DNA from 4 places in the Clostridium hominis genome. Region 1 is predicted to be linked to each of the others. Evidence: predicted binding sites of a transcription regulator. Region 1 holds the regulator's gene; each other region holds the start of a gene.
The links. The regulator Rex, encoded in region 1, represses fermentation and respiration genes when NADH is low (regulators of the CRP and FNR family bind a similar motif). The targets are predictions, from matches to a motif close to ATTGTTAANNNNTTAACAAT.
Positions count from the first base shown of each region.

Region 1 (8,408 bases):
AAGAAAATCTATATCTTCTTTAATGAATATAAGAGCTGATTATGCAACTATATTTGAAAATGGAAATGAGTTAAGAATAGCGCCAGAAGATGTAGAAATTGATGAGATAATAATAATAAAACCAGGTGAAAGAGTTCCTTTAGATGGAATAGTTATTGATGGAACAAGTTTTATAGATACATCTGCATTAACAGGAGAATCAGTACCTAGAGAAATAACTGTTGATACAGAAATATTGGCTGGTGCTATAAATAATACTGGAGTGTTAAAAGTAAGGGTTACAAGAGAGTATGGAGAGTCAACTGTTGCAAGAATTTTAGAACTTGTTGAAAATGCTTCAAATAAAAAAGCTTCAGCAGAAAAATTTATAACAAAGTTTTCTAAGATTTATACACCTGTAGTTTGTTTAATAGCTTTATTGGTTGCAATAGTTCCACCATTAGTTATGAAGGATCAAACATTTTCTATATGGATATATAGAGCATTATCTTTATTAGTAGTATCATGTCCATGTGCATTAGTAGTATCAGTTCCACTTGGCATATTTGCAGGAATAGGTGGTGCATCTAAAAAAGGTGTACTAGTTAAAGGTGGAAATTATCTTGAAGCATTAAAAGATGTTGAAACAGTAGTTTTTGATAAAACTGGTACTTTAACTAAAGGTGTATTTAAGGTAACAGAAATAAATACTAATAATATTGATAAGGATGAATTACTAAAATTAGCTGCATACGGTGAGAGTAATTCTAATCACCCTATAGCATTATCAATAGTAAATGCATACGGAAAAGAAATAAATAAAGAAATACTAAGCAATTATGAAGAAGTTTCAGGTCATGGAATAAGAGTTAATATTGAAGGAAAAGAAGTTCTTTTAGGCAACTATAAATTAATGAATAAATTTAATATAAAGTTTAATGATGTAGATACTATAGGTACAATAGTTCATATTGCTATTGATGGACAATATAAAGGAAATATAGTTATATCAGATGAAATAAAAGAAACATCTAAGGAAGCAATAGAAACTTTAAAGAATATTGGTATAAAAAATACTGTAATGCTTACAGGTGATAACAGAGTTGTAGCTGATAAGGTTGGAAAGATAATAGGATTAGATCAAGTTTATTCTGAATTATTACCAGCTGATAAAGTAGAGAAGGTTGAAAAGCTAATGAATAGTAAATCTTCAAAAGGTAAGCTTGTTTTCGTTGGTGATGGAATAAATGATGCTCCAGTGCTTGCTAGAGCTGATATAGGAATAGCAATGGGTGGAATTGGATCTGATGCGGCTATAGAAGCTGCAGATGTTGTATTAATGAAGGATGATCCTAAGTCTATAGTTGATGCAATAAAAACAGCAAGAAAAACAAATAAAATTCTTTTGCAAAATATAATTTTTGCACTAGCAATAAAAACTCTAGTTATGATTTTAGTAGCTTTTGGTTTAGGAACTATGTGGGAAGCAGTATTTGCTGATGTAGGAGTTACAATATTAGCAGTAATTAACTCTATTAGATGTCTTAGATAAAAGTTGACAAAGAATTTTACTTTAATTATAATTTAAAAGTCGAGAATATTTAGGCATAAGGGAGTAGCATGCAAGATCACCGCATCTTGTAGCAAAGTCAACATATTGATGTTAACACATCTGGCTTTGCTTTAAATTGTGAGACTTATGTATAACGGATCTGCTACGTTATACATAAGTCTCTATTTTTTTAGGAAAAATAAAATGATATTATTTACTAAAATAAATAAAAATTTGAATGAAAAATGCTATAGAGGTAATAAAGTAATTAAATATTTTATATATAAATTTAAAGTGTGGAGGAGATTATGGATTTATTAAGTTTAATTTTTTTAGCAGTAGGATTAGCTATGGACGCTTTTGCAGTTTCTGTAGCACTAGGGTTAAAGATTCCAGTAAGAGATAAGTGGAAAATAGCATTAAAAGCTGGATTGTTCTTTGGGATAGCACAAGGAGTTATGCCTCTAATTGGATGGATATTAGGAAATGGATTTAGTAGTTATATTGAAAAGTTTGATCACTGGATAGCATTCATACTGTTAGCTATAATTGGTGGAAAAATGATTCATGAAGCTATTCACCCTGATGAAGATAGCGATGATGAAGTAGATACAGGAATGAAAAGAATGTTTATATTAGCGATTGCTACAAGTATAGATGCTTTAGCTGTTGGAGTTAGTTTTGCATTCTTAAATGTAAATATCATAAGTGCTGTATTGATTATAGGGATAATAACACTTGTAACTTCTGCTATAGGTGTTATAATAGGAAAGATATTTGGAGACTTATTCTCTGGGAAGGCTGAAATAATAGGTGGAGTTATATTAATCTTAATAGGATTAAAAATTTTGCTAGAACACCTTGGAATATTTTAAAAAATAATATACACTATTACTTGTTTGATATACAATTTAGAAAAAATATTTACAAAAATAAGTCATCTATATTTATTGAGAGATATAGAATACATATAAAAAGTATGTTATTATATTATCAATGTATAAAAGTAGAGAAAGTGGACTTAATTAAATATAAGATACTTTAAGGAGAATTTAGATTATGGAAAGAAAAAAACATGTTTCTATGGCTGTAATTAAAAGATTGCCTAAATACCATAGATATCTACAAGAGTTAATGGCAAATGATGTAGATAGAATTTCTTCAAAAGAACTTGGAGAAAAAATAGGTTTTACAGCTTCACAAATAAGACAAGATTTAAATAACTTTGGAGATTTCGGGCAACAAGGTTATGGGTACAATGTAAAAGATCTTTATAACCAAATAGGATTAATATTGGGACTAGATACAGAGTACAAAGCCTTGATAGTTGGGGCTGGTAATATAGGTCAGGCAATTGCCAACTATAGATTCTCTAAAGCTGGATTAAATATTAATGCAATTTTTGATGCTAATCCAAAATTACTAGGGATGAAAATTAGAGATATCGAAATAAAAGATATTGATGAATTAGAAAGATATGCAGAAGAAAATCCAACAGATGTAGGAATTATCTGTGTACCAAGAATAAATGCTCAAAAGGTATGTGATATTTTAGTTAAATGTGGAATAAAGGGAATATGGAACTTTGCTCCTGTAGACTTAAAAGTGCCAAGTGATGTAATAGTAGAAAATGTACATCTATCTGAAAGTTTATTAACTTTAATATATTTAATGCATAGTGAAGCAGAATCACATCTAGAAGAAGAGCAAGGTGAATAGTCTTTAGGAAAAGTCTATCTTGGATGTAACTACTAGATATACATATATACTTTCAATATGGTAATAAATTAATGCCACATTGAAAGTATATTTTTTTGTTTATAACATTAATTTATTATATAAAAAATATTATATCCAAAAGTTATGTTAAATTTTAACAAAAAAGTAAAAAGTTATTGAAAAACTCTTTTTAAAGTAATATAATAATCACAGAAGTTAAATTATTCCAACTACTATACTAAAGACGACAAAAAAGTATATTTTTTTAATCATTATTGTTAGAAAATTAACAATAAAATTGTCTTATGCTTTTTTTGATGATGAATTTTGTATAAAAGAGAGGAATGTTGAGAATGCAAGTTGATGTAGAATTAAAAAATGTCATTTTAGAAACTGAAGGTAATTTAGCAACTATTATTATTAATAGACCTAAAGCTTTAAATGCCCTAAATTCAGACACTTTGAGAGAGTTAGACATAGTAATAGATAGTATTGAAAATAATAGTGAGATCTATTGCGTAATAGTAACAGGAGCTGGGCAAAAGGCTTTTGTGGCTGGAGCTGATATTGCAGAAATGAAAGATTTAAATTCAACAGAAGCTGAAGAGTTTGGATTACTTGGTAATAAAGTATTTAGAAGATTAGAGACCTTAGAGAAGCCTGTAATTGCAGCTATACCTGGATTTGCCCTAGGGGGAGGTTGTGAACTTGCTATGGCTTGCGATATAAGAATAGCATCAGAAAAAGCTAGATTTGCACAACCAGAAGCTGGCCTTGGGATAACACCAGGATTTGGAGGAACTCAAAGACTTCCGAGATTAGTAGGAGCAGGAAAAGCTAAGGAGCTTATATATACTTGCGCAATGGTAAATGCTGAAGAAGCTTTAAGAATTGGATTAGTTAATAAAGTGGTACCTGTAGAAAGTTTAATGGATGAAGCTAAGAAAATGGCAAGTTCAATAATTGCAAACGCACCAATAGCAGTTAAGTTATGTAAGGATGCAATAAACAGAGGAACCCAAGTAGATATGGATTTAGCTATTAAGGTTGAAGCTGAAGATTTTGGTAAATGTTTTGATTCAGAAGATCAATTAGAAGGTATGACAGCGTTTTTAGAAAAAAGATCTAAGAACTTCCAAAATAGATAATTAAAAATAGGTATAAGAATCAGGAGGTAACAAATATGGAATTTGGATTAACTACGGAACAACGATTAATAAAGCAAATGGTTAAAAGTTTTGCTTTAAATGAAGTAAAGCCTATAGCAGCTGAAGTTGATGAAACTGAAAGGTTCCCAATGGAAAATGTTAAGAAAATGGGAGAGCTTGGAATGATGGGGATTCCATTTGATAAGAAATATGGTGGAGCTGGTGGAGATGTATTATCTTACATCTTAACAGTAGAAGAATTATCTAAGGTTTGTGCTACGACTGGAGTTATTGTTTCTGCACATACTTCATTAGGTGCTGGAGCTATAAATGATTTTGGGACAGAGGAACAAAAACAAAAATACTTAGCTCCACTTGCTAAAGGTGAAAAAATAGGAGCTTTTGGTTTAACTGAACCAGGTGCTGGAACAGATGCTGCGGGACAACAAACAGTGGCAGTATTAGATGGAGATCATTATGTTTTAAATGGTTCAAAGATATTTATAACTAATGGTGGAGTTGCAGATACATTCGTGATTTTTGCAATGACAGATAAAAAACAAGGAACTAGAGGAATATCAGCATTTATAGTTGAAAAAGACTTCCCAGGATTCTCTATTGGAAAAGTAGAAGACAAGCTAGGAATAAGAGGCTCTTCAACTACTGAGCTTATATTTGAAAACTGTATAGTTCCAAAAGAAAATTTAATTGGTAAAGAAGGAAAAGGCTTCGGTATGGCTATGAAAACTCTTGACGGAGGAAGAATAGGTATAGCAGCACAAGCTTTAGGAATAGCTGAAGGAGCTTATGAAGAAGCTATTAAATACATGAAAGAAAGAAAACAATTTGGTAGAAATTTAGGAGCATTCCAAGGATTACAATGGATGATTGCAGAAATGGACACTAAGATTGAAGCTGCAAGACATCTTGTATATAAAGCTGCATGGCTTAAACAAAATAAATTACCTTACTCAGTAGAAGCTGCAAGAGCTAAGTTGTTTGCTGCTGAAGTTGCTATGGAAGTAACAACTAAGGCTATACAAATCCACGGTGGATATGGATACACTAAGGATTATCCAGTAGAAAGAATGATGAGAGATGCTAAAATAACTGAGATTTATGAAGGAACTTCAGAAGTTCAAAAGATGGTTATTTCAGGCGCAGCATTAAGATAGGGAGGTATTTTATATGAATATAGTAGTTTGTTTAAAACAAGTACCAGATACAACAGTAGTAAAAATAGATCCAGTTAAGGGAACTTTAATAAGAGAAGGTGTACCTTCAATAATAAATCCAGAGGATAAGCATGCTTTAGAAGCTGCATTACAAATAAAAGAAAAAAATGGCGCTCATATTACAGTAATAAGTATGGGACCTCCACAAGCTAAGGAAGCTTTAAGAGAAGCATTATGCATGGGTGCTGATGAAGCAATACTTTTAACAGATAGAGCTTTTGGTGGAGCAGATACACTTGCAACATCTAAGACTTTGGCAGCAGCTATTAAAACTTTAGACTATGACATAATATTTGGGGGAAGACAAGCTATCGATGGAGATACAGCTCAAGTTGGTCCAGAAATAGCAGAGCATTTAGAAATTCCTCAAGTAACTTATGTACAAGACGTTGAGTTTGATGGAAATGACTTAATAGTAAATAGAGCTTTAGAAGATGGATATGAATTAATAAAAGTTCAAACACCATGTCTTCTAACAGCTATTGAAGAGTTAAATCATCCAAGATACATGAATGCTAGATTGATATTTGATACAGCAAATAAAGAAGTAAGGGTAATGACATCAGATGACTTAGATGTAGAAGCTAATGAAATAGGATTGAATGGATCACCTACAAAGGTTAAGAAGTCAATGACTAAGGAAGCAAAGGGTGAAGGAGAAATAGTTAAAGATTCAGTACCAGAAGCAGTATCATATGTTTTAAGTAAATTAAAAGAGAAACATTACATCTAAGAGAATGGAGGGATTTATGATGAATATAGCAGATTATCAAGGAGTTTGGGTATTCGCTGAGCAAAGACATGGTGAATTACAAAAAGTATCTTTAGAGATATTAGGTGAAAGTAGGAGATTAGCTAACGAATTGGGAGTTAAGTTAACAGCTGTATTATTAGGAAATAATATTGGACATTTGGCTAATAGATTAGGAGAGTATGGTGCTGATGAAGTATTGGTAGCTGATCATACTGAGTTAGAAAATTATACTACTGATGGATATACAAAGGTTCTTTGTGACTTAGTTAATGATAAAAAACCAGGAATATTCTTTATAGGAGCAACATTTATAGGAAGAGATTTAGGGCCAAGAGTTGCTGCAAGATTAAGAACTGGGTTAACTGCAGATTGTACATCTTTAGCTGTTGAAGTTGAAAATGGAGCATTATTAGCAACAAGACCTGCTTTTGGTGGAAATATAATGGCTACAATAGCTTGTCCTGACCACAGACCGCAAATGGCTACAGTAAGACCAGGAGTATTTTCTAGATTAACTGAAAAGAACTATGATTTTACAGTGGAAAATGTAGAAGTTAAACTAGAAACTTCAGATATAAGAACTACAATTTTAGAAATAGTAAAAGCTAATAAAGAAGTTGTAGATATAAGTGAAGCTAAAGTAATAGTATCAGGTGGTAGAGGAGTAGGCTCAAAAGAAAACTTCTCATTGCTTCAAGAATTAGCACATGCTTTTGGTGGAGTAGTAGGAGGATCAAGAGGAGCTGTAGATAAGGGATGGATAGAAAGAGATTATCAAGTTGGTCAAACTGGTAAAACTGTAAGACCAAGCATATATATAGCTTGCGGTATTTCAGGGGCTATTCAACACGTTGCTGGTATGCAAGAATCAGATATGATTATTGCTATAAATAAAGATGAAGCAGCTCCAATAATGAAGGTTGCAGACTATGCAATAGTCGGAGACTTAAATAAAGTAATACCAGAAATGATAAGCGAATTAAAATCAATGGAATCTAAAGACTCAGAAATAGCAGTAGAGTTAGTATAGTTAATTTGAAGAATGAGAGGGGTATTGGTTATGAAAAAGATTTTTGTTTTAGGTGCAGGAACTATGGGTGCTGGAATAGTTCAGGCTTTTGCTCAAAAGGGATATGAAGTTATAGTTAGAGATATAAAAGATGAATTTGTTGAAAGAGGAATTGCTGGAATTAATAAGGGGTTATCTAAGCAAGTAGCTAAAGGCAAAATGACTGAAGAAGTTAAGGAAGAAATACTTTTAAGAATTTCTGGAACTACTGATATGAATTTAGCTGCTGATTGTGATTTAGTTGTGGAAGCAGCTATTGAAAATATGAAAATTAAAAAAGAAATATTCGCAGAATTAGATAAGATATGTAAACCAGAAGCTATACTAGCTTCAAATACTTCTTCCTTATCTATAACAGAAGTAGCTTCAGCTACATCAAGACCAGATAAAGTTATAGGTATGCATTTCTTTAACCCAGCTCCAGTAATGAAGTTAGTTGAAATTATAAGAGGAATGGCTACATCTCAAGAAACATTTGATGCAGTAAAAGAAGCATCTTTAGCAATAGGAAAAGAGCCAGTAGAAGTAAAGGAAGCTCCAGGATTTGTAGTTAACAGAATACTTATTCCTATGATAAATGAAGCTTCATTTATACTTCAAGAAGGAATTGCATCTGTAGAAGACATAGATACAGCTATGAAATATGGTGCAAATCATCCTATGGGACCTTTAGCTTTAGGTGATTTAGTAGGGTTGGATGTTTGTTTAGCTATTATGGATGTTTTATATAATGAGACAGGAGATACTAAATATAGAGCTAGTAGCGTATTAAGAAAATATGTTAGAGCTGGATGGTTAGGAAGAAAGACAGGAAAAGGATTCTACGATTATAGTAAGTAATACCTAGCGTTAAATTACAATTAGGATATAGGAGTATTTTTTAAATAAAAGTACTTCTATATCCTTTTTTAGTGGTAAAATAGTTTCGGAATAATAAAGGAAGCGTGTTTAG
Region 1 covers NZ_JACOOO010000047.1:162,788-171,195, forward strand. The annotation lists gene H8S20_RS19485 (heavy metal translocating P-type ATPase) at 1-1,531, shown strand, start outside; gene H8S20_RS19490 (manganese efflux pump MntP) at 1,840-2,406, shown strand; gene H8S20_RS19495 (redox-sensing transcriptional repressor Rex) at 2,591-3,250, shown strand; gene H8S20_RS19500 (short-chain-enoyl-CoA hydratase) at 3,604-4,398, shown strand; gene H8S20_RS19505 (acyl-CoA dehydrogenase) at 4,434-5,573, shown strand; gene H8S20_RS19510 (electron transfer flavoprotein subunit beta/FixA family protein) at 5,587-6,366, shown strand; gene H8S20_RS19515 (electron transfer flavoprotein subunit alpha/FixB family protein) at 6,386-7,417, shown strand; gene H8S20_RS19520 (3-hydroxybutyryl-CoA dehydrogenase) at 7,448-8,296, shown strand.

Region 2 (8,408 bases), on a different contig from region 1:
GATAAAATAGCTATAGTACATACAAATAATATTAAAGAAGATATAGAAATAGTAATAGTTACAACTATGAGATTTAGAAATAAATCATTGAAACCTGTTAGCAAGTCATTTTTGCAAAGGTATCCTGAGGCTAATCATGAATATTTAAAGCTTAAAAGGCTAAATCCTGAAGAAAGTTATTATTTTCAAGTAATTAGAAGAGGAGCTTTAAATAAGTATATTTTATTAGAAGTTATTTATAAAAATTGTGTAAAAGCTATATATACTTCATCTGCTATAGATAATATTAAAATAGCAAGAGGGCAAAATGAATTTTAAAAGAAGGAAGGTAAGTCTTGTGAAAACAAAGGTTGCCATAATAAATGATGTTAGAGATGATATAGAATATATAAAAGAGGCTGGAAGTGTAATTAAAGAGGGAGGAACAGTGGCATTTCCCACAGAAACAGTATATGGATTAGGTGCTGATGCATTAAATTCAGAAGCTGTAAAGAAGATATTTATCGCAAAGGGAAGACCACAAGATAATCCACTTATAGTACATGTTAGTTCTAAAGATTTATCATATTTAGTTAAAGATATTCCTAAAGTAGCTGAGGATTTAATGAATAAATTTTGGCCAGGTCCGTTAACTATAATATTAGATAAAAAAGATATAATTCCAGATGAAACTAGTGCGGGGCTTAGTACTATAGGTATAAGAATGCCTAATAATGAGATAGCATTAAAACTTATAGAATTATCAGGAAAACCTATTGCAGCGCCATCTGCAAATATATCAGGCAGACCTAGTCCAACGGAAGTAGAAAGATGTATTGAAGACTTAGATGGAAGAGTGGATTATATTTTAGGTGGAGACAGAAGTGATATAGGAGTGGAATCTACTATAGTAGACTGTACTGTTGAGCCTCCAATGGTATTAAGACCTGGTGGAATTACTTTAGAAATGCTAAGAGAAGTTGATGCTAGAATAGAGATAGATAAAGCTTTAATGAAAAAACCAACTGATGATTTAAAGCCTAAGGCTCCTGGAATGAAGTATAGACACTATGCACCGAAGGCATCTTTAAAAATAATTAGAGGTAAAAATGAAAAAACTATTGAAATTATCTCTGAAATGTTGGAAAATTATATAGATAAAAATAATAAAGTGGCAATACTTACAACAGATGAAAATTTAAGTAGGTTTAATAAAGGTGAAATTATATCATTAGGCAGTGAAAAAGAATTATCACAAATAGCCCAAAATCTTTTTGAAGCTTTAAGAAAATGTGATGATTTAGGGGTTCAATATATTTTATGTCAAGGATTTGAAGAAGATGGTGTTGGACTTGCGATAATGAATAGACTCAATAAAGCTGCTGGATATGATATTATAGATGTTTAATTAAAGGAGGATGGGGGAACCTATCTTCCTTTTTTATAAATAAAAAATGGAGGATTATTTTATGAAGATAGCGTTAGGTTGTGACCATGGTGGTTTAAATTTAAAGGCGGAGATAGCTAGTTATTTAAAATCACAAAATATAGAATTTAAAGACTTTGGTACATATACAGAAGAATCTTGTGATTATGCTGACATAGCTTTACCAGTAGCAGAAGCAGTAGTAGCTAAAGAGTTTGACTTTGGTATATTAATATGTGGAACTGGAATAGGAATTGGAATAGCAGCAAACAAAGTTCCAGGAATAAGAGCAGCACTTTGTTCAGATACATTTAGTGCTCATGCAACTAGAGAGCATAACGATGCTAATATATTAACTATGGGAGAAAGAGTAGTTGGTAAAGGATTAGCTATAGATATAGTTAAAGCTTTCTTAGGTGCTGAATTCGAAGGTGATAGACACGTTAGAAGATTAGAAAAGATAACTAAGATAGAAGAAAAATATAGAAATAACAAGTAGTTGCTACAAAAATAATACTTGATATATATGTTAATTGTTAATATATAATTAGTTAGTTTAATTTAGGAGGAATAAAAGATGAGTAAAGTAACAGAAATGAGACATCCATTAATATCACATAAGTTAGCTTATATAAGAAGTAAGGATACAGGGTCTAAATATTTTAGAGAATTAGTTGAAGAAGTATCTATGTTAATGGCATATGAAGTAACTAGAGATTTAGAAACAGAAGATGTTGAAATCGAAACTCCAATTTGTAGAACTACATGTCAAATGTTAGCAGGTAAGAAGATGGCTGTAGTTCCTATATTAAGAGCTGGACTTGGGATGGTTGATGGAATACTTAACCTAATACCAGCAGCTAAGGTTGGACATATAGGTCTATATAGAGATGAAGAAACTCTTCAACCAGTAGAGTATTTCTGTAAACTTCCTCAAGATATAGCAGAAAGAGATGTAATTGTTGTTGACCCAATGTTAGCTACAGGTGGATCAGCGGCTGATGCTATTATGTTATTAAAACAAAGAGGTGCTAAGAAGATAAGATTAATGTGCTTAATTTCTTCACCAGAAGGAATAGAATTAGTTCAAAAACAACATCCAGATGTAGATATATATGTAGCTGCTATAGATGAAAAATTAAATGAAAAAGGATATATAGTACCAGGTTTAGGTGACGCTGGAGATAGACTTTTCGGAACTAAGTAATAAAGAACGAAGCAGTTGCTTCGTTTTTTTAATAAATTGATAATAAATTAAATGAGAAATTCTAAATTATAAATGAAAAGTTAAGGGAATAAATTTCTTGGTTTTGAATTATGAATTAAGAATTTTACATTAAATAAACATAACATATAAAAAGAGGTGTTTTTATGAAGAGAGAAGCTTATTTAAAGTGGGATGATTATTTTATGTCGGTAGCATTGTTATCGGGTATGAGAAGTAAGGATCCTAGTACTCAAGTTGGGGCTTGTATTGTAAATAGTTCAAATGTAATTGAAAGTATAGGTTATAATGGGTTACCAAAAGGTTGTTCAGATGATGAATTCCCTTGGGAAAGAGAAGGAGAGACTTTAGATACAAAATATTTATATGTAGTACATGCAGAATTAAACGCTATATTAAATGCAAAAGGAAAAGATTTAAGTGGATGTATTATTTATGTAGCATTATTTCCATGTAACGAATGTGCTAAGGCAATTATTCAGTCTGGGATAAAAGAAGTAGTATATTTAAGCGATAAATATGCTGATACAGATTCTGTAAAGGCTTCAAAGAAAATGTTTAGCGCAACTGGAGTTAAGTTAAGACAACTTACCCCAAGAGAGAAGAATATACATTTATCTTTAGATATTGAAAATATATAAGTGGAATTAGTTAATATGAAAAACATCATAATAATTATATAGTTAGAATACATAGACAAAAGATTAATATTTCTATAAAATGTAAAATATATAAAAATATACAAAATATGGTTGAAAATGAAAAGTGGTAAGTGGTATAATAAAACTGTTAATTGTTTAACAATTAACAGTTTTATTCTTTATATGAGATTAATGGGAGGGTATATTATGAGAGATGTAGTAATAGTAAGTGCAGTAAGAACTGCAATAGGATCTTTTGGAGGGGCGTTAAAGGATGTTCCAGCAGTAGACTTAGGTTCATTAGTAATTAAAGAAGCTGTAAATAGAGCTGGAATCAAGCCAGAATTAGTAGAAGAAGTTTTAATGGGAAATGTTATACAAGCAGGATTAGGTCAAAATGTTGCTAGACAAGCATCTGTAAAAGCTGGAATACCAGTAGAAGTACCTGCTATGACAATAAATATGGTTTGTGGATCAGGATTAAGAACTGTATCATTAGCTGCTCAAATGATTAAAACTGGAGATGTAGATGTAGTTGTTGCAGGGGGAATGGAAAGTATGTCTCAAGCTCCATATGCATTAAAATCAGCTAGATGGGGACAAAGAATGGGCGATGGTAAAATGGTAGATACAATGATAAATGATGCATTAACAGATGCATTTAATAATTATCATATGGGTGTTACTGCAGAGAATATAGCAAAAGAATGGGGATTAACAAGAGAAATGCAAGACGAGTTTTCTGTAAATTCTCAGTTAAAAGCTGAAAAGGCTATAAAAGAAGGTAGATTTGTTGATGAAATAGTACCTGTAGTAATTCCTCAAAGAAAAGGGGAACCAAAAGTATTTGCACAAGATGAATTTCCAAGATTCGGTGCTACAATTGAAGGAATGGCTAAATTGAAACCTGCATTTGTTAAAGATGGTACTGTAACAGCAGCAAGTTCATCAGGAATTAATGATGGAGCAGCAGCGATAGTAGTGATGAGTGCTGAAAAAGCGGCAGAATTAGGAATTAAACCAATGGCTAAAATAGTTTCTTATGGAAGTAAAGGACTAGACCCATCAATTATGGGATATGGACCTTTCCATGCAACTAAAAAAGCATTAGAGAATACAGGATTAACAGTAGAGGATATGGATTTAATAGAAGCAAATGAAGCATTTGCAGCTCAAAGCTTAGCTGTCGCTAAAGATTTAAACTTTGATATGAGCAAGGTAAATGTTAATGGTGGAGCAATAGCACTTGGACATCCAGTAGGAGCATCTGGGGCTAGAATATTAGTTACATTACTTCATGAAATGGAAAAGAGAGATGCTAAAAAAGGTTTAGCAACACTTTGTATAGGTGGAGGAATGGGAACAGCTTTAATAGTAGAAAGAGAATAATAATAAAAGACCTTACTTTGAGTAAGGTCTTTTATTATTATTCAAAAGTCTGAAAATTTAGTCAAATGAATTTAATAAATCATAAATTAAATAGATTATTCATAAAATGAGATAAAGTTAAAAAATATAAGCAATAGTGAATTATAGAAATAATTACAAATAAATACAGGGGTATTTAGGTGAAAAATAATGGAAATGGAGTTTTATATTAATGTTTTAAAGAGATATAATTACAGAAGTTATCTAAGGAGTAATAATATATGAATAGGGAAATAAAAAGTTTACTGAGGATACTTATAAAGAACATCATGTTGACATTAGCTATTATTATTTTTGCTATGTTTTTAATTGGACATGCTATATTAGGTGTTATATTTTCTTTAGGATTATTAGTTGCAACTACAAATTTTGTACTTAGTGGAATTATAATTGAAAAAACAATTAAAAGTAAGAAGAAGTTTGTTAAGTATATTTTTCCATTTAGTTATATTTTAAGAATTATAACAGTAGTTATTATAGCGTATCCATTTATATATAATATTGAAGAACTTTTAGCCTATATATTAGGATTTATAAGTTTTTTTATAATGTTAATAATAACTTGGTTAAAAATGCAAAGGGGAGTGAGTAAATGGAGCCATACAAACCTATAATCTCATTTAATCTTGGCCGTCTAGTAATAGATATAAAGCCAGAGGCAGTAATACAACTAGTAATAATACTCTTTGTGGGGATTTTAGCATGGTATGCTACAAAAGATTTAAAAAGTAAACCGCAAGGTAAGAAACAAGTAATTGTTGAATACTTGTATAACCTAATTAATAATGTTGTGGATAGCAACATGGGGAAGGAATATAGAGATGTAGTGCCATTTATAGGGACATTGGCTATATTCATTTTAATAATGAACCTCACAGGATTAGTTGGTATAGCAGCGCCTACTAAAAATTTTAGTGTAACAATTGCTTTATCTCTAATAGTATTTGTATTTATACAGGCTTATACAATTAGAAAAAAAGGTATAAAGAGTTACTTTGGAGGATATGCAAAGCCTATGGCTGTTATGCTACCAATAAATATATTAGAAAGAGTTATGCTTCCAATATCATTAGCTCTAAGATTGTTTGGAAATATATTAGCTGCAACAGTTTTAGTTGAATTGGTATATCAAGGTTTATCATCATTAGCTTGGATTGCTGAGATTGGGTTACCAATACCACTTCATGCATATTTTGATATATTTGATGGAGCAATTCAAATGGTTATATTTGTAATGCTAACAATGATAAATACCAAAATAACTGTAGAACATTAAAGAAAAAATTGATATTAAACTTTACTGACATTATTAATAAAAATAAATGCAAATTAAGGAGGAATTAAATTATGGATCAAGAATCAGTAAGAGCATTAGCAGCTGCAATAGCAGTTTTAGTAGGAATAGGAGCTGCTATTGGAATAGGTAATGCAACAGCTAAAGCTGTCGAAGGAATCGCTAGACAACCAGAAGCAAGTGGTAAGATAACAACTGCTTTAATGATAGGTGCTGGATTTGCTGAAGCTACAGCAATATATGGTTTATTAGTATCAATATTATTAATATTTGTAGGAATAAGCTAAAAATTTAGTGTTTTAGATAATTCTTAGAAAGGAGAAAGCTAATTATGGAAATAAATATAGGAGTTATATTAGCTTCAATAGTAAATACAGCAATTTTATATATAATATTAAAACATTTTTTCTTTGATAAAGTTAAAGCTGTGATAAATGAAAGAGAAGAATATATAAATAAAACCTTTTTAGAAGCTGAGGAAGCTACAGAAAAGGCAAAAACAATAAGCATAGAAAGTGAAAAAAGAATAGAAGAACTAAAAAGACAAAGTAGAAAAATAACTGAAGATGAAAAGAAAAAGGCTGAAGATATTTATAGAGATATAGTTGATGAAGCAAAAAGAGATGCTGAAGTTATAAAGGAAAAAGCTAGAGTTGAGATAGAAAGAGAAAAGAAACGAAACGAATATGTTTTAAAAGAAAGATATGTCAGCTTAGCAATGGAGTTATCAGAGCAATTAATAGAAAAGAATATAGACGAGGGTAAAAATAAAGATCTAATAGATGAATTTATCGCTAAAGTAGGAGATTAAATATGTATGAATATTTAGATAAAAGATATGCGATAGCTCTTTATGAAGTTGCAGAAGAAAATGGGAAAGTTGATGAATATATTGAAAACTTAAAGATTATATGTGACTTAATGGATAATGATAAGAGTTTTTATGAATTTATCAAAAATCCTCAAGTAGGTACAAGAAATAAGAAAAGAGCATTTATTAATATTTTTAAAAATAAAATTGACGAAGATTTGTTATCCTTTTTGCTTATTTTAATTGAGAAAGAGAGAATTCTACATTTAAGAGAAAAAGTAAATGAAATGGAAAAGATAATTCTTGAAAAAAATAATACATTAAAAGGTTTTGTTAAGACTACAGTACCTTTAACAGACGAACAATATAATTTATTAATAAATGCCTTAGAAAAAAAGTATAGCAAAAAAATTGTGTTAGAGAGAATTATAGATCCTGATATACTAGGTTCCATATATGTAAAAATAGATGATGAGGTTATAGATGGAACAATCAAGTTTAAAATGGATAAATTAAGGGAACTAATGCTTGAATTAGAATAGAGGTGTTAATGTGCATATAAAGCCAGAAGAAATTACATCTATTATAAAAAAAGAAATAGTGAAATATGAAAAAAATATAAAGACAGAAGACACAGGAACTATAATCCAAGTTGGAGACAATATTGCGAGAGTTTATGGATTAGATGATTGTATGGAAGGCGAATTGTTAAAATTTCCTAATGGTGTTTATGGAATGGCATTAAACTTAGAGCATGATAATGTAGGGTGTGTTCTTTTAGGTTCCGAGGAAGGAATAAAAGAAGGAGATATAGTAAAGAGAACTAATAAAATATCAGAAGTTCCAGTTGGTGAAGATATGTTGGGAAGAGTAGTAAATGCATTAGGTCAGCCAATAGATGGACGAGGCCCTATATACTATGAAGAGTTTAAACCAATAGAAGCACCAGCTCCAACAATAATAGATAGAACATCTGTTAAGGAGCCGTTACAAACTGGAATTAAAGCTATTGATGCTATGATTCCTATAGGTAAGGGTCAAAGGGAACTTATAATAGGAGATAGACAAACTGGGAAAACAGCAATAGCTATAGATACTATAATAAATCAAAAAGGTAAGGATGTTATATGTATATATGTAGCAATAGGACAAAAGCAATCTACTGTAGCCAATATAGTGAATACCTTAGATAGAATGGAAGCATTGGATTATTCTATAATTGTAGCATCCACGGCAGCAGAAGGAGCACCATTACAATATTTAGCTCCTTATGCAGGATGTACAATTGGAGAATATTTCATGAATAAGGGTAAGGATGTTCTTATAGTTTATGATGATTTATCAAAGCATGCAGTTGCATATAGAACAATGTCATTATTACTTAGAAGACCACCAGGAAGAGAAGCTTATCCAGGAGATATATTTTATATTCATTCAAGATTATTAGAAAGAGCAGCAAAATTATCAAAAGAAAAAGGCGGTGGGTCTTTAACAGCACTTCCTATAGTAGAAACTTTAGCTGGAGATGTAACTGCATATATACCTACTAATGTTATTTCTATTACAGATGGACAAATATTCTTAGAAACTGACCTATTTAACTC
Region 2 covers NZ_JACOOO010000035.1:45,582-53,989, reverse strand. The annotation lists gene H8S20_RS15015 (hypothetical protein) at 1-318, shown strand, start outside; gene H8S20_RS15010 (L-threonylcarbamoyladenylate synthase) at 338-1,387, shown strand; gene rpiB (ribose 5-phosphate isomerase B) at 1,449-1,904, shown strand; gene upp (uracil phosphoribosyltransferase) at 1,983-2,612, shown strand; gene H8S20_RS14995 (deoxycytidylate deaminase) at 2,777-3,271, shown strand; gene H8S20_RS14990 (acetyl-CoA C-acetyltransferase) at 3,479-4,660, shown strand; gene H8S20_RS14985 (ATP synthase subunit I) at 4,921-5,313, shown strand; gene H8S20_RS14980 (F0F1 ATP synthase subunit A) at 5,292-5,975, shown strand; gene atpE (ATP synthase F0 subunit C) at 6,047-6,280, shown strand; gene H8S20_RS14970 (F0F1 ATP synthase subunit B) at 6,325-6,804, shown strand; gene H8S20_RS14965 (F0F1 ATP synthase subunit delta) at 6,807-7,346, shown strand; gene atpA (F0F1 ATP synthase subunit alpha) at 7,357-8,408, shown strand, end outside.
Region 2: a site for Rex is predicted at 3,416-3,435, ahead of H8S20_RS14990 (acetyl-CoA C-acetyltransferase). Genes of this name have one in related genera too.

Region 3 (8,408 bases), on a different contig from region 1:
TATTTTTAGATGAAGAGCAGCTAGATGAACTTCAAGATGAGTTAGAAGATAGATTAGAAGACGAAAATGATAAGGATAATAATGATGATGAAGATGATAATCATGAGGAAAGTGATGACGATGATAATCATGAGGAAAATGACGATTAATAAAATGAAGTCATATATTTAAAATATTATTATTGAATCTTAAAAGGCTAGAGCAACTAGAAAAGTTTGCTTAGCCTTTTTTATTTTTAGGAGATTATATTTATTTAGGTCTTGAGGGAAAATTTATCAATGCTTAAGTAATAATGATATTGAACTTAAGTATTGATAAAATATTTTTAGTAGGTTTAGTAAATAATACTTAAGAGTTTATGATATTATATTAAAAAAGTTAATATTTAAAGAGGAAAACGAGATGAAGAAATACTTAGAAGATTATATTGATAAAATAAAAGAGCTACCTTTGAAAGAAAAATACACAAGAGAAGATTTAATAATAGAAAAGTTTCTAGTAGATAAATTTAATGATATAGAGATATATTATGCTCCTCATAATGAATATCTAAATAAAAAGGCTAAGCTATTTATAGTTGGAATAACTCCAGGATTTCAACAGATGAGCACGGCTATAAAAACAGCGAGAATTTGTATAGAAGAAGGTAAAACTTTAGAAGAAACTAAATATCTATGTAAAGCAGCTGGAAGGTTTAGTGGTAGTTTACGTAAAAACATAATAAGTATGTTAGATAAAATAGAATTAAATAAGATTATTGGAATAAATAGTTGCTCAGAGCTATTCGAAGATAAGGATTATTTATTACATACAATATCATTAATACCTTATCCTGTTTTTGTTAAAGGAAAAAACTACACTGGGCACACACCAAAGCTAATTAAAAGTGATTTCTTAATGAAGTACGTAAATGAGAACTTTATTGAGGAGTTTAATAAACTCGAAGATGTATTTGTTATACCTTTAGGTTCAGCAGTAGAAGAAGTACTAAATACTTTTATAGACAATGGAATTTTAAATGAAAATCAAGTGCTTAAAGGATTTCCGCATCCATCAGGGGCTAATGTAAATAGGTTAGTTCAATTAGAAAAGAATAAAGAAAAATTAAAAGAAAAGATAAAAGAATACTTTATTTAATAAAAAATTCTAGGGCTAGGAAAGAAACTGCTATAGCAGTTTCTCTTTTAAAATTCAGATTAGTGAATTTCTTCCTCTAATTTTTCATTTATAATTAAAAATTTTTACTTAATAGCTGCCTTCCCTGTTAAATGTTCAATTTCAATTTTGATAACTGTAGTTGCAGCTTTTGCTTTTTCAATGTAATCTTTTCCTTTTTCTAGATATTGTGGGGAATATTTTTTTATGAATTCCATAAGGGCAGCATTTTTAACGGTACCAATAACCCAAGATGCAGTACCGAAAGCAATTACACTTTTATATTTTGTACTGAATTTTTCAGGAATAATTTCTGTATCGGTAACAACACAGAATGATACTTTAGAATTATTTGCGATATTATCTAATTTGTGGCCATAGGGAGATGAATGAAAATATATAGCATTATCAAAATATACATAACTCAATGGAGTTGCATAGGGGATGCCATTCTCATCAACAGTAGCTAAAGTTCCATATTCAGCAGTTTTTAAAATATCAGCTATATTATCAGCAAAAATTTCTCTTGATTTTTTACGCATTTCTCGAAACATATTTTAACCTCCAGATAATCATAAGAGATAGTAATAATATTATATTTATTTTTAAATTATTTAATTACTTTAAATAAGAATACAGTAATATTTTACAATGACAAAAAGAAGATAACAATAAAGTTTTTAGAAAATTCAATAAAAGGAAAATTGAATTGCGAAATTAATGTATGGATAATTGATAAAATATTAAAAATATAGGGGTTATATTAAGGAAATATTATAAAAATGCATGTCATCCACAAAATTCTTGTAGACAAATGACGAAAAATGATATATCTTTTAATTAGATATTTTTAAGGAGGAGAGTAAATGGTACTTATAGGAATTCTAATTGTAATAATCGGATTTGCACTAAAATTTGATAGTATTGCAGTAATAATAGTTTCAGCACTTGCTACAGGATTAGCAGCGAATATGGATATAAATGAAATATTAACGGTTTTAGGAAAGACATTCGTTGATCAGAGATTAATGACAATCTTTATTTTAACTTTACCAGTAGTTGGTATTTGTGAAAGATATGGATTAAAACAAAAGGCAATTCAATTAATAAGTAATGTTAAAAATCTTTCAACAGGTAAATTATTAACATTATATTGCTTTATAAGACAACTATGTGGAGCAGCAAGCGTAAGAATAGGTGGGCATCCACAGTTTGTTAGACCGCTAATAAATCCAATGGCTCAAGGAGCAGCTATAGGTAAGCATGGAAAAATTGATAAGAAGACAGAAGATAAGATTAAAGCGGCATCAGCTGCAGCAGAAAACTATGGAAATTTCTTTGGGCAGAATTTATTCTTAGCAAGTTCAGGGGTCTTACTTGTGGCAAACAGTTTAACAGAGTTAGGATATAATGCAACAGGAATAGATGTAGCAAAAGCTTCAATTCCAATAGCAGTATTTGCATTCGTGTTTGTACTTATTCAAAATATGATTCTTGATAAAAAAATGGACAAACTATACGGAACAAAGAATAAATCTAAGAAGTAGGAGGAAATAATACATGGATTTTGCAGCAATTTCAAATATGCTACTAGAGCTATTTTATATATTAATTGGTATTATGATGTTAAGCACTACAGTATTATCTTTAAAAGATAAAAGCAATCCGGCAAGATATGGGACAGCATTATTCTGGGCTTTACTAGGGATAATATTTATATTTGGTCATAAATTACCTTACAACGTTGTTGGAGGAATGCTTGTAGTAATAGGTATTCTTACATTTACTAAGCAAGTTAAGCCTGGTACTATAAAAGATTTAGATTACAAATTTGGTGAAGATCAAGCTAATAAGTTAGGAATAAAAATATTTTTACCACCACTAATGATAGCTATAGCAGCATTAGTAATAGCACAATTTACACCGATATCAGGAACAGCTTCTATAGGTGTTGCAGCAATTTTAGCTATGATAACAACATTTATAGTTACAAAAGCTAATCCAAAGATGTTTGTTGAAGATTCACATAGAATGATCCAATCTGTTGGAACTACAAGTATATTACCACAGTTATTAGCAGCACTAGGAGCTGTATTTACAGCTGCAGGTGTAGGTGACGTGATTTCAACAGCTATATCAAGTGTACTTCCACAAGGGAATATATTAATAGGTGTTGCAGCTTACTGTATAGGCATGGCAGTATTCACTATGATCATGGGAAATGCATTCGGAGCATTCTCAGTTATAACACTTGGAATAGGTATTCCATTTGTTTATGCACAAGGAGCTAATCCGGCTATTGCAGGAGCATTAGCATTAACAGCAGGTTATTGTGGAACATTAATGACTCCAATGGGAGCAAACTTTAATGTAATGCCAGCAGCACTTTTAGAAATAGACGATAAAAATGCTATAATTAAGCAACAAGCACCAGTTGCTTTAGCTTTATTATTTGTACATATTATTTTAATGTATGTATTAGCATTCTAAAATAGTTAAAAAATAAAAGAGTTAAGAATTTATTTATTCTTAACTCTTAAATAGTATCTAGATATTAACATTTGTAAGTTAGTATTTATAGCTTTATAATATTGAGTATACAAAACTAATGATATTAGAAGGAGAGATAATAGATGAAAGTTTTAATAACTGGATTTGATCCATTTGGAGGAGAAAGCATAAACCCAGCTTTAGAAGCTGTTAAATTATTACCTGAGACAATTTCAGGAGCAGAAGTAATTAAGTTAGAAATACCAACAGTATTCAGAAAATCTTTAGCTAAAATTGAAGAAGCTATGGAAATTCATAATCCTGACATAGTAATTTCTGTAGGACAAGCAGGAGGAAGATTCCAAGTTACGCCTGAAAGAGTTGCAATAAACATGGATGATGCAAGAATCAAGGATAATGAAGGAAATCAACCAATAGATATAACTATATATGAAGATGGAGAAGCAGCATATTTCTCAAACCTACCAATAAAGGCTATGGTTCAAGAAATGAAGGAAAACGGAATTCCAGCAGCTGTTTCAAATACAGCAGGAACATTTGTATGTAATCACGTAATGTATGGGGTATTATACATGATAGATAAGAAGTATCCAAATGCTAAAGGTGGATTTATACATGTACCATATATACCAGCACAAACTATAGATAAAGCAGATAAGCCAGCCATGAACATAAATGATATTGCAAAAGGTCTAGAATTATGTATAAAAGCAGCAGTAGAAAATTCAGAAGATATCAAAGCTGTTGGTGGAGCTGTTTGCTAAAATGTTAGAACCTAGAGAACAAAAGAAGATATTTGTTTATGGTAGCTTAAGAACTGGTTTCTATAATTACGATAAATATTTAAAGGGAAAAGTCAATGATGCTAAGTTAGGAAAAGTAAAAGGAAAGCTTTATCATATGCCTCATAAAGGATATCCAGCTCTTTTAGAAGGAGAGGATATAGTTATTGGGGAAGTTATGACTATTAAAAACTTTGAAGAAGTAATGATTCCAATGGACGAAATGGAAAACTATTATGGAGTTAACGATAGCAGAAATGAATATAATAGAATAGTTATGGATGTTGAATTAGAAGATGGTAAGACAGAGAGTTGTTATGTTTACTATTATGCTATGAATGATGAGGAAGTTTTCAATAATAATAGCATATATATTAACAATGGTGACTGGGCAAGCTATATGCTGAAGAAAACATCATAGTATTAATGAGGTTGTAAAATGCAACCTCATTATTTTTTAAAAAAGGATTTTTGAATAATATAAAGAATATTATTTATGTAAAGTTATTTTTTTATGAGAGGTATAAGTATGAAAAAGTTAGTTATAACATTATTAATTATGGGAATTGCAATTTCTATGGTGAGTTGTGGAGAAAAGGAAGTAGGAAAAGAAACAAATGATAATAATATTGTTGTAGATATAGAAAAAGATAAAGAAAATTCAAATGATGAGAAATCTCCAATTACAATTCAAGATGCAAATGAGAGTAAAGAAGAGAATAAGCAAGAAGAAAAAAATGAAGTGTTAAATGAGCAAGCAAGTGAAGAGCCAAATAATGTTAATGATGAATCGGTAAAAGAAGAACAAGAAAGTAATCAAAGTATAGGGGAGAATCAAAGCGAATCCGAGGAAGTTACAAGAAGCTGTAGATTGTTTTTCTATAATGGTGTTGAAGATGTTATATATTATAAAGACACAGTAGTTGAAGTAATAGATCAAGCTTTAACTAAGGCTTTAACTAATGGATTAAAAGATTCAGCAGGAGCAAATTTTTTGGCGTTACCATCAAATGTTGAAGTTTTATCTGCAAAATTAGATGGAGATTCTATAACGGTTAATTTATCAAGTAGTTATTATGATTTCTCATCAAGCTTAGGATCTGCAGCAGAAATTGGGATGTTAAATTCTTTAGCTCTTACTTATTCTTATAATTATAATGTGAATAATATAAGAATTTTAGTTAATGGGGAAAATTATGAAAGTGGACATCTTTTTTATGGAGACAATGAACATATAAATATAGAGAATATTGAAACAAAAGCGTTATAATAAGATAAATGGCTGTCACAATTGAAGATGAACAGCTATTTTTTTATATAAATAATTAATAGTATTATAAAAAATAAAACTTAAATAAATATGAGTAAAAGAAAGTGTAAAGGAATTTATGAGAAGATAGAATGGTTATATATATATATATATTTATATATTATACAGAGAAAAGCCTATGTTAGCATATAACTTAACATAGGCTTTTGGGAATTTATATAATATCATAGTAAAAGTGTTAATAAAAGTTAAACTAGACGGAGTCTAATTATTATGCTTTTGTATAGAAGCAACGTTTTGGTGAAGTTATACTTCCTTCTTCTTTTAAAGCTTTTATTGCTTTATCAACTTCTTTTTTATCTATTGATAATGCAGTTGCAATTTCACCAGCTTTCATTGCTTCTGAATTTTCTTTTAATAAATTTAAAACTTGTTCTTTAGCGCTCATTGTATATCTCCTTTAAATAAAATTTGAATTCATCATTAAAAATATAGAAAATTATCTATATGTATATTTTATCCATAATATAACATAATATACTGCAAAAATCAATAATTGTTTTTAATTAATAATAAATATTGATAACGAGTTAATGTTTTCGTAATTTAAGAAAACTACTATTTATAAAAAATAAAAAAATACAATAAATTATTGACACATTATCAAAAAAGGAATAATATAGTATATAAATTAGATAATGAAATGCAGTGATAAGAAGAGTAGCTATTGAATAAGTTTATAAGCGAGTGGGTGGTGGTGAAAGTCCCATAATGGAAGCAGTAGTGAAAAACATCTTTGAGCACCTAACCGAACAAGTGAGAGTAAGCTACTAGATAGTAAAGGCCACTTAAGTAGACTTAGGCGGAATAATACCGTTAAAAATTCAGCAGTATAATTATGTACTGTTAATGAGTGAGCTTATTATTAGCTAATTTGGGTGGTAACGCGGAAGATACCTTTCGTCCCTTTTATAGGGATGAGAGGTTTTTTTATATTTAAAATTAATTAATAAATTTTTTAGGAGGTCATTTATATGAAAAAATCGACAATTGTACCAAAAGGATATAAACCTACACTGAATTTAATAGAAACAGAAGTTGCTATAAAAAAGATAAAGGATTTTTTTGAAGCTAATTTAGCTGAAAGCCTAAACCTAACGAGAGTATCTGCACCAATTTTCGTAAAAGGAGGCCAAGGAATAAATGACAACCTTAATGGTGTAGAAAGAGTGGTGAGCTTCGATGCAATGGAAATAAAAGATTCACAAATGGAAATTGTACAATCCTTAGCTAAATGGAAGAGAATGGCTTTGAAGAGATACAAATTTGAAGTTGGACAAGGATTATATACAGATATGAATGCTATAAGAAGAGATGAAGAATTAGATAATTTACATTCTCTTTATGTAGATCAGTGGGATTGGGAAAAAATAATTAGAAAAGAAGATAGAACAGAAGAAACTTTAAAAGAGGTTGTAAAGAAAATATATGAAGTTTTTAAAGTTACAGAAAGTTATATGCATCTAACTTATAATGAATTAACTCCAGTATTACCTAATGAAATTAAGGTTATAACTTCACAAGAATTAGAAGATATGTATCCAGCTTTAAGTTCTAAGCAAAGAGAAGATGCAATTACTAAAGAGTATGGTGCTGTTTTTATAATGAAGATAGGTGGAAAGTTGAAGTCAGGTGAAAAACATGATGGACGTTCTCCGGACTATGATGATTGGGAATTAAATGGAGACATATTATTCTGGTCACATGTATTAGATAGAGCTATTGAAGTATCATCAATGGGAATAAGAGTAGATGAAGGAGCATTATCAAAGCAATTGGATTTAGCAGGTTGCAATGAAAGAAGGGAGCTAGAATTTCATAAAGCTTTATTAAATGGAGAATTACCATATACTATGGGTGGAGGAATTGGACAATCAAGAATATGTATGTTCTTCTTAAAGAAAGCTCATGTTGGTGAAGTACAATCTGCAGTTTGGACAGATGATATTTTAAGGGAATGTGAAGATGGTGGAATAGTACTATTATAGATCGAATAGATAACTTCGATGATGGTAAAACCCTATGGTATAATGAGGAATATAATTTATAAGAAATGAGGCAATATTAGATGAAAAGTATAATTATATCTTCTAACTGTAGTGGTGGTGGTAAGACTACTTTTACTTTAGGATTAATGAAATTGTTAAAAAATAAAGGTTATGACGTACAGGGATATAAAGTAGGTCCAGATTATATAGATAGTGGCTTTCACAGTGAGATAACAGGAAAACAATCTAGAAATTTAGATTTACATCTTATGGGTGAAGAAGGTGTTAAGGCTAGTTTTTTAAGAGGTAGTGGTGACTTTGGAGTAATTGAAGGAGTAATGGGGTTATATGATGGAGTTAGTATAACTGAAAAAGGCTCTACTTATAGCATTTCAAAGTTACTAAGTGATACACCGATAGTATTAGTCTTAACCCCCAAAGCCCAATGTACAACTTTAGCGGCAGAGATTAATGGAATTAAAAACTTTAAAAATGCTAATATAATAGGTGTAGTATTCAACGCGGTTAATCAGAAATATTATGAGCTTTTAAAAGCAGTTGTAGAGGAAAATTGTGATGTGAAGGTTTTAGGATATATTCCGAAAGATGATAGCATAAAACTTGAAAGTAGGCATTTAGGAT
Region 3 covers NZ_JACOOO010000022.1:79,766-88,173, reverse strand. The annotation lists gene H8S20_RS11105 (anti-sigma factor domain-containing protein) at 1-149, shown strand, start outside; gene H8S20_RS11100 (hypothetical protein) at 403-1,137, shown strand; gene H8S20_RS11095 (pyridoxamine 5'-phosphate oxidase family protein) at 1,242-1,709, opposite strand; gene H8S20_RS11090 (DUF969 domain-containing protein) at 2,022-2,702, shown strand; gene H8S20_RS11085 (DUF979 domain-containing protein) at 2,716-3,645, shown strand; gene pcp (pyroglutamyl-peptidase I) at 3,789-4,430, shown strand; gene H8S20_RS11075 (gamma-glutamylcyclotransferase family protein) at 4,432-4,869, shown strand; gene H8S20_RS11070 (GerMN domain-containing protein) at 4,978-5,718, shown strand; gene H8S20_RS11065 (HTH domain-containing protein) at 5,990-6,166, opposite strand; T-box leader at 6,418-6,689, shown strand; gene asnA (aspartate--ammonia ligase) at 6,753-7,766, shown strand; gene H8S20_RS11055 (cobyrinic acid a,c-diamide synthase CobB) at 7,847-8,408, shown strand, end outside.
Region 3: a site for Rex is predicted at 1,887-1,906, ahead of H8S20_RS11090 (DUF969 domain-containing protein). Genes of this name have one in related genera too.

Region 4 (8,408 bases), on a different contig from region 1:
TTCTTGAACTTCCTTGTAATGCTTTACTATAATTTCATTAAGTTTGTACTTAGCTGAATTTGGATCTGGTTTGTATTTTTGTTTTTGACTTCCTTCTCCCATTCTAAATCCCCCTTAATTTTTTGATCTATCATATGCGTACAATGCTGCTCCTAAAGCCCCCATTAATTGAGCCTTATCAGAGTAAAGTATCGGAACCCCTAGCTCTACCTCTAAAGCCTTACGAACACCTCCATTCTGTGCAACACCGCCACTCATACACACTGTTTCTTTTATACCTACTCTTTTTACCAATGCAGCAACTCTTACTGCTACCGATTGACAAATTCCAGCAACTACATTAGGAATAGTAGCTCCCATTGCTAATTGTGAAATTACCTCTGATTCTGCAAATACTGTACAAGTATTTGAAATTTTCACAGGGTTGTCTGCTTTTTTTGCTTCGCTTTCTAGTTCACTTATATCTAATTGTAAAATATTAGCCATTACATCTAAAAATCTTCCAGTACCAGCAGCACATTTATCATTCATTAAAAAATTGCTCATTTGGCCCTTAGAGTTAACTGTTAATACTTTTGCATCCTGTCCCCCGATATCAATAATTGTTCCAGCTTCAGGGAAAATAAACTTTACACCTCTTGCATGACAACTTAATTCACTTATTTCATAATTAGCTTTTGTAAAGCTTCTTCTACCATATCCAGTTGCCACTATGTAACAAATATCTTCCATTGAAATACCAGCATTTTCAAATGCTACTTCTAATGCTTTTATTGGCCCATTTGTTCCAATTCCAGCAGTTACTATAGCAGTTCCAACAATACTTTTACCATCTTTCAATATCACTACCTTAGAAGTAGTTGATCCAATATCAATTCCTAAGCTATACATAAATCTCCTCATTTTAAAGTTTTTCAACTCTTTCTTGACATAATTTTAACAATAAATTTCAAAAAAAAATCCCTCTTTGTAATTGATATTAATTTAACAATTTTGATCAAAAAAATTTTATTTGCATTCTAGTATACAAGTTGCTTGAAAATATATTTGTTGCATATAATCTATGATGCAACAAATATTTTATTAAACTACTTACTTTACAGAATGCATTTTCTCTTGTATACAAGTTTTACAATTTAAATATACCAAATTTTATAAATTCTGTAAATAGTCTTCTGTTAATTTTTTATTTATTTTTTATTTATCACCTTTAAAATATTCTGGATATTGCTCCCTTGCTCTTTTATCCATGCTAGCAACAGTCTTTAAATGTCTTGCAATAGCATTTTGTGCTTCAATAATATTTCTTTCTGCTATCCATTCAATAATAATGCTATGTTCTATTATGAGCTCTTTAATTCTATGATCAAAGGCTACATTAAATGCTCTCCATCTAACTAAATGTAACATTGACTCACTTACTAAACTTAACAAAGACTCTCTTCCTAAACTATTATATAAGATTTGATGAAACTCATAATCGACCTTTTCAAACTCTTTATCATAATGATCACATTCATTATATTCTAATTGTTTTTCTAGATTTTCCTTTAACTTCTTCACTATATTATCTATCTCTTCATCTTTTAATGTAGTAATTATCTGAAATATTATTTCCTTTTCTACTGCTGTTCTTAAAATTTCAAGATTTCTAATATGATCCAAATCAAAAAGACTTACATATGTACCCCTTTGCGGTAGAATATCTATAAGATTTTCTTTATTTAATCTAGTGAAGACTATTCTTATAACTGATCTTGATATATTATACTCTTGACACATGTGATTTTCACTTATTTTCTGACCTGGTACTAATTCTAAAGTTAAAATTCTATTTTTTATACTTTCGTAAATTTCATCTGTTCCCATCAAATTACTATTATTAGCAAAATAACCCACTTTATTTCCCCACTTCCATACTCTTAATTTGTTTATTTATATTTTTCTTATAGTCATTTAATTTATATTTAACTATTATAATATACTACAAATATTTAATAAATAATTTATATCTTTTAATTTCAATTATCACCTCTATTATTTTGCCCTTATATCAGTTAAAATACGATTTTCATTATTTTAAACTATTCTATCATATTTACATAATTAGTTCCATTTTATGTATAGCACAGTTTTATTTAGAGGTATGTTCTTAGCATCTTCACTTACTGTTAACCTAAAAAGCCATATCGAAAATTACTCTCGATATGGCCCTTATTTTATACTTTACACTTTTCTAAATTATTATCTTTTAGTGTTTTTTTATAATAATTAGTTTCAGTATATATATCCTCTTTTAATGGATTCTTTTTATATTTCTTTATTGTGTATATCATGTATAAGAACATTCCTACATTAAACACAAAGGAAATTACGCTAATAATCATCCACATACTTTCTTTATATACAGGAACTATTTGAAAATATTGACTTTGCTGATAATCAAATGATAATGAGAACATTGCATATAAAGCTAATATTTGAGCTCTATGCTGAAGCCATGCTCCTCTTTTAAATATTAATTCAGCTAACACTGCAGCTAGTAAAATACCTAATCCTGCATACATTGATCTTGTTGATATACAGTTATATACATAGGCAAAGTTCCATAATGTATAACCTACAATATATATCCATGTCATATCAGCCCATATCATATCCTTTGATTTATCTTTAGATACTTTAATTCCTGCAAAACCTGTTAATGTAACTATACATAAGATACCTGCAATTGCATTTAGTATATTCCAAACACCTCCAAGTACTACTATTCCACCTGGATCTACTTGCATAGATTTAAATTTAACGAATATTTCAAGTTCTCTATACACAGCTTCTGCAATATTTATTGAAAGGATTGAAACTGGAAATATAACTGCAAATTTTGATTTACCAAGCTTTGTAAATCTTATTAGCATAAATCCTAATACACCTGTTAATGCTGATACAACCTTAACCCATGCAAACCAAGTTTTTCCTGTTGGTGAACTTAGTACATTTGTAAATACTAATATAGCTAGTACTACCGGTAATATACAGTATGCTAATATAGATAACATTTTTGATTTTCTTGTAACCTCATTTATTACTATCCATACTGCAATAAACAGTATAAGTGCAATTATTGACCCTAATGAATAATTCTCATAAAATAATCCCATACGGATACCCCCTAATATTTTTTAGTAAGCAACAACCTCTTTTATATTAAACTCTTGACCTGATATTAAGTCATATTCTTCTCCACTACAGCTAGGACATATTCTTTTATACTTTATAACGTTATATATCTCATTACATCTTTTACATTTTGCATTTGCTGGTAGTACTATTATTTCTAGTTCAGTATCTTCGTATGGTGTTTCATTTACAGCTGCTGGGTAACATTCTTCTATAAATCTTGGTATAGATTGTGACAATTCACCTATTTCTAATACAATCTTCTGTACCTTTGTTAGATTGTTTTCCTTTGAAAAATTATCTACAACCTTTATTACCTCATATACAATTCCTAATTCATGCATATTACTACTCCTAATTTTTCTACTTCATCTATTATCTTGTTTTAGTAAATGGATTAATTTTATTTGCAGTAATCTTAAGCTTTCTAGTTATTGTATTTTTTATTACTGTCTTTGGTAGTTCATCAATATCATAACCTTCAGCATCATGAACTTTTACTAACTTAATTGCATCAAATTTACATCTTAAAGTACAAGCTCCACATCCAACACATAAATACTCATCAGTTTTAGTAGCACCACAGCTTAAGCATCTAGCTGTTTCCTTTTTAATTTGCTCTTCTGTTAATGTACCTCTCAAATCTTTAAATGTTCTTTTTGCTTCCTTACCATCAACATGTTTAATTTTTTGTCTTGGTGTTTCATCATATCCTTTTATTAAAGCTAAATTTTCTTTGTCTAAAGCCTTGTAATAATGGTTATCTCTACCTAATACTAGTGATTGTCCTCTTTGAACAAACCTATGGATAGATACAGCAGCTTCTTTACCTGCTGCAATAGCATCTATTGCAAACCTTGGTCCACTAGCTACGTCTCCTCCTGCAAAAATATCACTCTTAGTAGTTTGTAATGTAATATTATCTACCTTTATAGTACCTCTTGGAGATAATTCTACATCTTCACCTTCTAAAAGATTTCCATAGTTATAAGTTTGTCCTACTGATAATAACACATAATCACATTTAATAACTTTTGTTTCCTTTTCATCAAATTTAGGATTAAATCTTCCATTTTCGTCTATTGTAGATAAACAACGTTTAAACTCTACAGCTACAACCTTGTTATTCTCTCTTACTACTCTTGTTGGCCCCCATGAATTATTAACGTTTATTTCTTCTTCTAAAGCTTCCTCTACCTCTTCAATATGAGCTGGCATAGTTTCTCTTGATTCTAAGCAGAAAATATCTACAGCATTTACTTTATCTAATCTTACTGCAGTTCTAGCTACATCAATAGCAACATTTCCTCCTCCGATAACTACAACCTTTCCACTTACCTCAGTTTTCTCTCCAAGGTTAACATCTCTTAAGAAATCTACTCCACTTACTACTTCCTCTGAATTTTCTCCATCTATACCTAGCTCTCTTCCTGATTGTGCTCCAATTGCTATATAGAAAGCGTTAAATCCTTCATCTCTAAGGTCCTTTATTGTAATATCTTTACCAATTTCAACACCGGTTTCAAATTTAACTCCCATTTCTCTTAAAACATCTATTTCCGCATCTATTACATCTTTTTCTAATCTGTATGATGGAATACCTAAAGTTAACATACCACCCAATCTCTTTTGCTTTTCAAAAACAGTTATATCATAACCATCTATAGCTAAATCATAAGCACAAGTTAAACCAGAAGGCCCTCCTCCTATTATCGCAATCTTTTTATCACTATAATCATGTCTTTTTCTTGGTATATATCTGCTGTGTTGATGTAAATCTTTTTCAGCTATAAACTTCTTTATATCATCAACTGCTACCGCTTCATCGATATTTCCTCTAGTACAATCTTCTTCACACAACCTAGGACAAATACGTCCACATACTGCTGGTAATGGGTTATGCTTCTTTATAAGCTCTAAAGCTTCTGTATATCTCCCTTGTGATGCAAGCTTGACATAACCCTGTACTGGAATATGTGCAGGACATTTTGTAATACAAGGTGCTGTACCTGAATCTAAAGCATTTTTTCTATTTGTTCTATAATCTGAATTCCACTTATCTTCATTCCACTCTGTATTTTTTGGTATAATTTTAGTTATTTGTTCATCTATTGGTTTAATTGAACATAACTTTTGTCCTAATCTTAATGCATTTGTTGGGCATACATCTACACATTCTCCACAAGCAACACACTTACTTTCATCTACCACTGATTTATAATTTGACCTTACAATATCATTATTTATAAACTCATTTGCAAGTCTCATGGCATAACATCCACATCCACAACAATTACATATTGCATGAGTATTACCTACTCCATCTAGGTTTGGTATAGAGTGCATTAATCCGTTATCTTCAGCTCTTTTAATTATGTCAAAGGCTTCTTCTCTTGTAATCTCACGCCCACGCCCTGTTTTGATATAGTACTCAGCTGCATGATCTAATTGGATACACATATCTTCCTTTAGATGACCACAGCCTTCACCCATTTCTTCTCTAGATGTTCTACATGAACAGTTTGATACTGAAAATACTGTAGCTTCTTCTAAATATTTTGAAATCTCTTCATAAGAAGCTCTTCTCGAATTACTATCAATAGCTCTTTCAATTGGTATAACACGCATTGGTCCTCCACCTATTGGCATTACACCTGCAGCCATAGGACCCTTTTTGCTACCGAAATAATAAAATGCTTCTGCTACCTCAGGATATTTTTGTACTAACTCCTTATTATTATTTATCATTTCTAAGTGTCCCGGAACAAATATATCTTGCCAATACATATCAACTCCATCTATTGTATTAACAAAGGCAACACCAGCCCAAGCAATATAATCTAACGCTTCCTTTACCTTTTCATAAGGTTCTCCACTAGCTTTTGCAACATCTTCTGCACTAACCTTTTCTCTAAATTTTAAGTGCATAGCTATTTTAGCTTGATAATCATCAAGTACTGGAGCTAAAGCATAATACTCTGGTCCAAAAGGAATTGCTTCACGTGAGCTTCCAGCCTTTGTTCTTCCGATCTTGTTAGCTAAATCTACTATTATTTGTCTATATTCTCTGTTACCAACATCTCCCCATGTTAAAGCAAAGTCAAATCTTTTTGACTTATTAAAATTTGTTTTTTCTTGTTTCTTTGACATAAATTAATTCTCCCCCTTTATTTGTTCTCTAAGCCATTTAACCCAAAGTTCTACTCCTTCACCGGTTTTAGCAGAAATCGGAATTATAATGATATCCTTATTAAGCTTTCTAACTCTTTCTTCAAGTAAATCCATATTAAAATCAAAATGTTCCATAACATCAATTTTATTTACTATTAATACATCTACTTTTCCAAATATTTTAGGGTACTTTAATGGCTTGTCATCTCCTTCTGGAACACTTAGTATAGCAACATTTTTCATTGCTCCTGTATCGTATCCTACTGGACAAATGAGATTTCCTATATTTTCTAAAAACAATAAATCTAGACCTTCAACGCCAAGTTCATCTATTCCTTGCTTTGTCATAGTTGCATCTAAATGACACAATCCACCTGTATGTAATTGAATAGCTTTTGCCCCTGCATCTTCTACAGTTTTTGCATCTACATCAGAATCAATATCCGCTTCTAGCACTCCTATTTTCATTTCATCTTTTAATGAATTAATTGTACTTACCAATGTAGTCGTTTTCCCGCTACCTGGAGATGACATAATGTTAACTAAAAATACACCTTGTTTTTTAAGCTCATCTCTTGTAGTTTCAGCTATTTTTGTATTTTCCTCTTGTAATCCTTTTTTTATTGTGAATACCTTAAATTGATTCATATTATTCCTCCTTAACCCACTATTTAACTTGATTATAGCAACTTGTTTATTTTTTAACAACCAATCTTTTACAGCTTAGTTTTTTTATAATTTACTTTTGCAAAGTGTTTACATTATGAAAAGGTATACTCTATTTGCTCTTTAGCATTTTATCTAAATATTTTTAATAGCAATATGTTAACATTTCCCTAAAGTAAACTTTTTTATTGCAAAGGCTAGCTTTACATTATAAACTATTATTGTAATTATCTTCTAATAAGGTGTGATTTAATATGGATAAAGATTTTAAGTTTAAAGTTATTACCGAAGCATCTAGTAATGGAGTAAGTAAAACTTGTGAAAAATATGGCATTTCAAGGACTTTATATTATCGTTGGTTAAATAGGTATAAAGCTAAGGGAATTGATGGTCTAAGTTCTGCTAAAAAGGATTTTATACCTAATAATAAAATTAGTAACGAAATTGAGACTGCATTACTTAATCTTATAAAACAATATCCAACCTATGGCCCTAAAGCTATTAAATACTTATTTGATGATCTTGGTTATAAAATAAGTGAATCAGCTATATACAACATCATGAAGAGAAATAATCTATCTAAAAAAGAAGAAAGGTTAAAGTTTAGTAGAAAACAACAAACTAAAGTAACTACAGCTTTACCTAATTTAAATGAGATCCTTAGTGGTGAATGTTGGCTTTTCTGGATAACAGACTACGGTTATTATAATCACCTTGGTCACATATATGAATACACATTATTTGATTATAAAAGTAGAATTGCCTGTTCTAGGCTATATAACAATATTACCTTTAGTAATTTTGAAGATATTTTGACTTCTACTGCTATGCCAGTTGCAAAAACACTTAATTTAAAAATAAGTTATTTATGCTTTTTTCAATCTTGTAAAATAATGAATATATCTACTAAAACTTTTAACTATAGAATAAATAAAATATTAGATGATAATGGATTTGATTTTAAAATACATACTTTTATGGATAAAAATGAAGATTTAAATAGAGTAAACATATTAAAAAAACACTTTACAGAAAAAACTTCCTCATTTTTAGTTCCATTGCTTAATAAAGATATAACTTTTTTAGAACTTAAACTTAAGTTTCAAGATTATATAAGAAATTATAATATTGCTGATAAGCATATTTTTGATATAGGAGAATATACACCTGTTGAATATCATAATAAGCTAAGTAACACTAAACTTATTTTACCTATATGGGCATATATTAAAAGGGAATATTAAGGGGGTATACATATGAGAGTAGCTGTAATCGGTGGCGGCTTTTCTGGGCTTCTTGCTGCATATCTACTGGAGAAAGAAGGTATTGATGTAACTGTATATGAAAAAGAAGAACAAGCTGGTGGCCATTGTAAAACTTTAGTTAGTAAA
Region 4 covers NZ_JACOOO010000024.1:47,126-55,533, forward strand. The annotation lists gene H8S20_RS11460 (2-hydroxyacyl-CoA dehydratase subunit D) at 1-102, opposite strand, end outside; gene H8S20_RS11465 (acyl-CoA dehydratase activase) at 115-891, opposite strand; gene H8S20_RS11470 (GntR family transcriptional regulator) at 1,198-1,899, opposite strand; gene H8S20_RS11475 (DUF5692 family protein) at 2,220-3,161, opposite strand; gene H8S20_RS11480 (hydrogenase maturation nickel metallochaperone HypA) at 3,183-3,524, opposite strand; gene H8S20_RS11485 (FAD-dependent oxidoreductase) at 3,556-6,330, opposite strand; gene hypB (hydrogenase nickel incorporation protein HypB) at 6,334-6,999, opposite strand; gene H8S20_RS11495 (helix-turn-helix domain-containing protein) at 7,272-8,261, shown strand; gene H8S20_RS11500 (FAD-dependent oxidoreductase) at 8,274-8,408, shown strand, end outside.
Region 4: a site for Rex is predicted at 7,041-7,060, ahead of hypB (hydrogenase nickel incorporation protein HypB). Genes of this name have one in related genera too.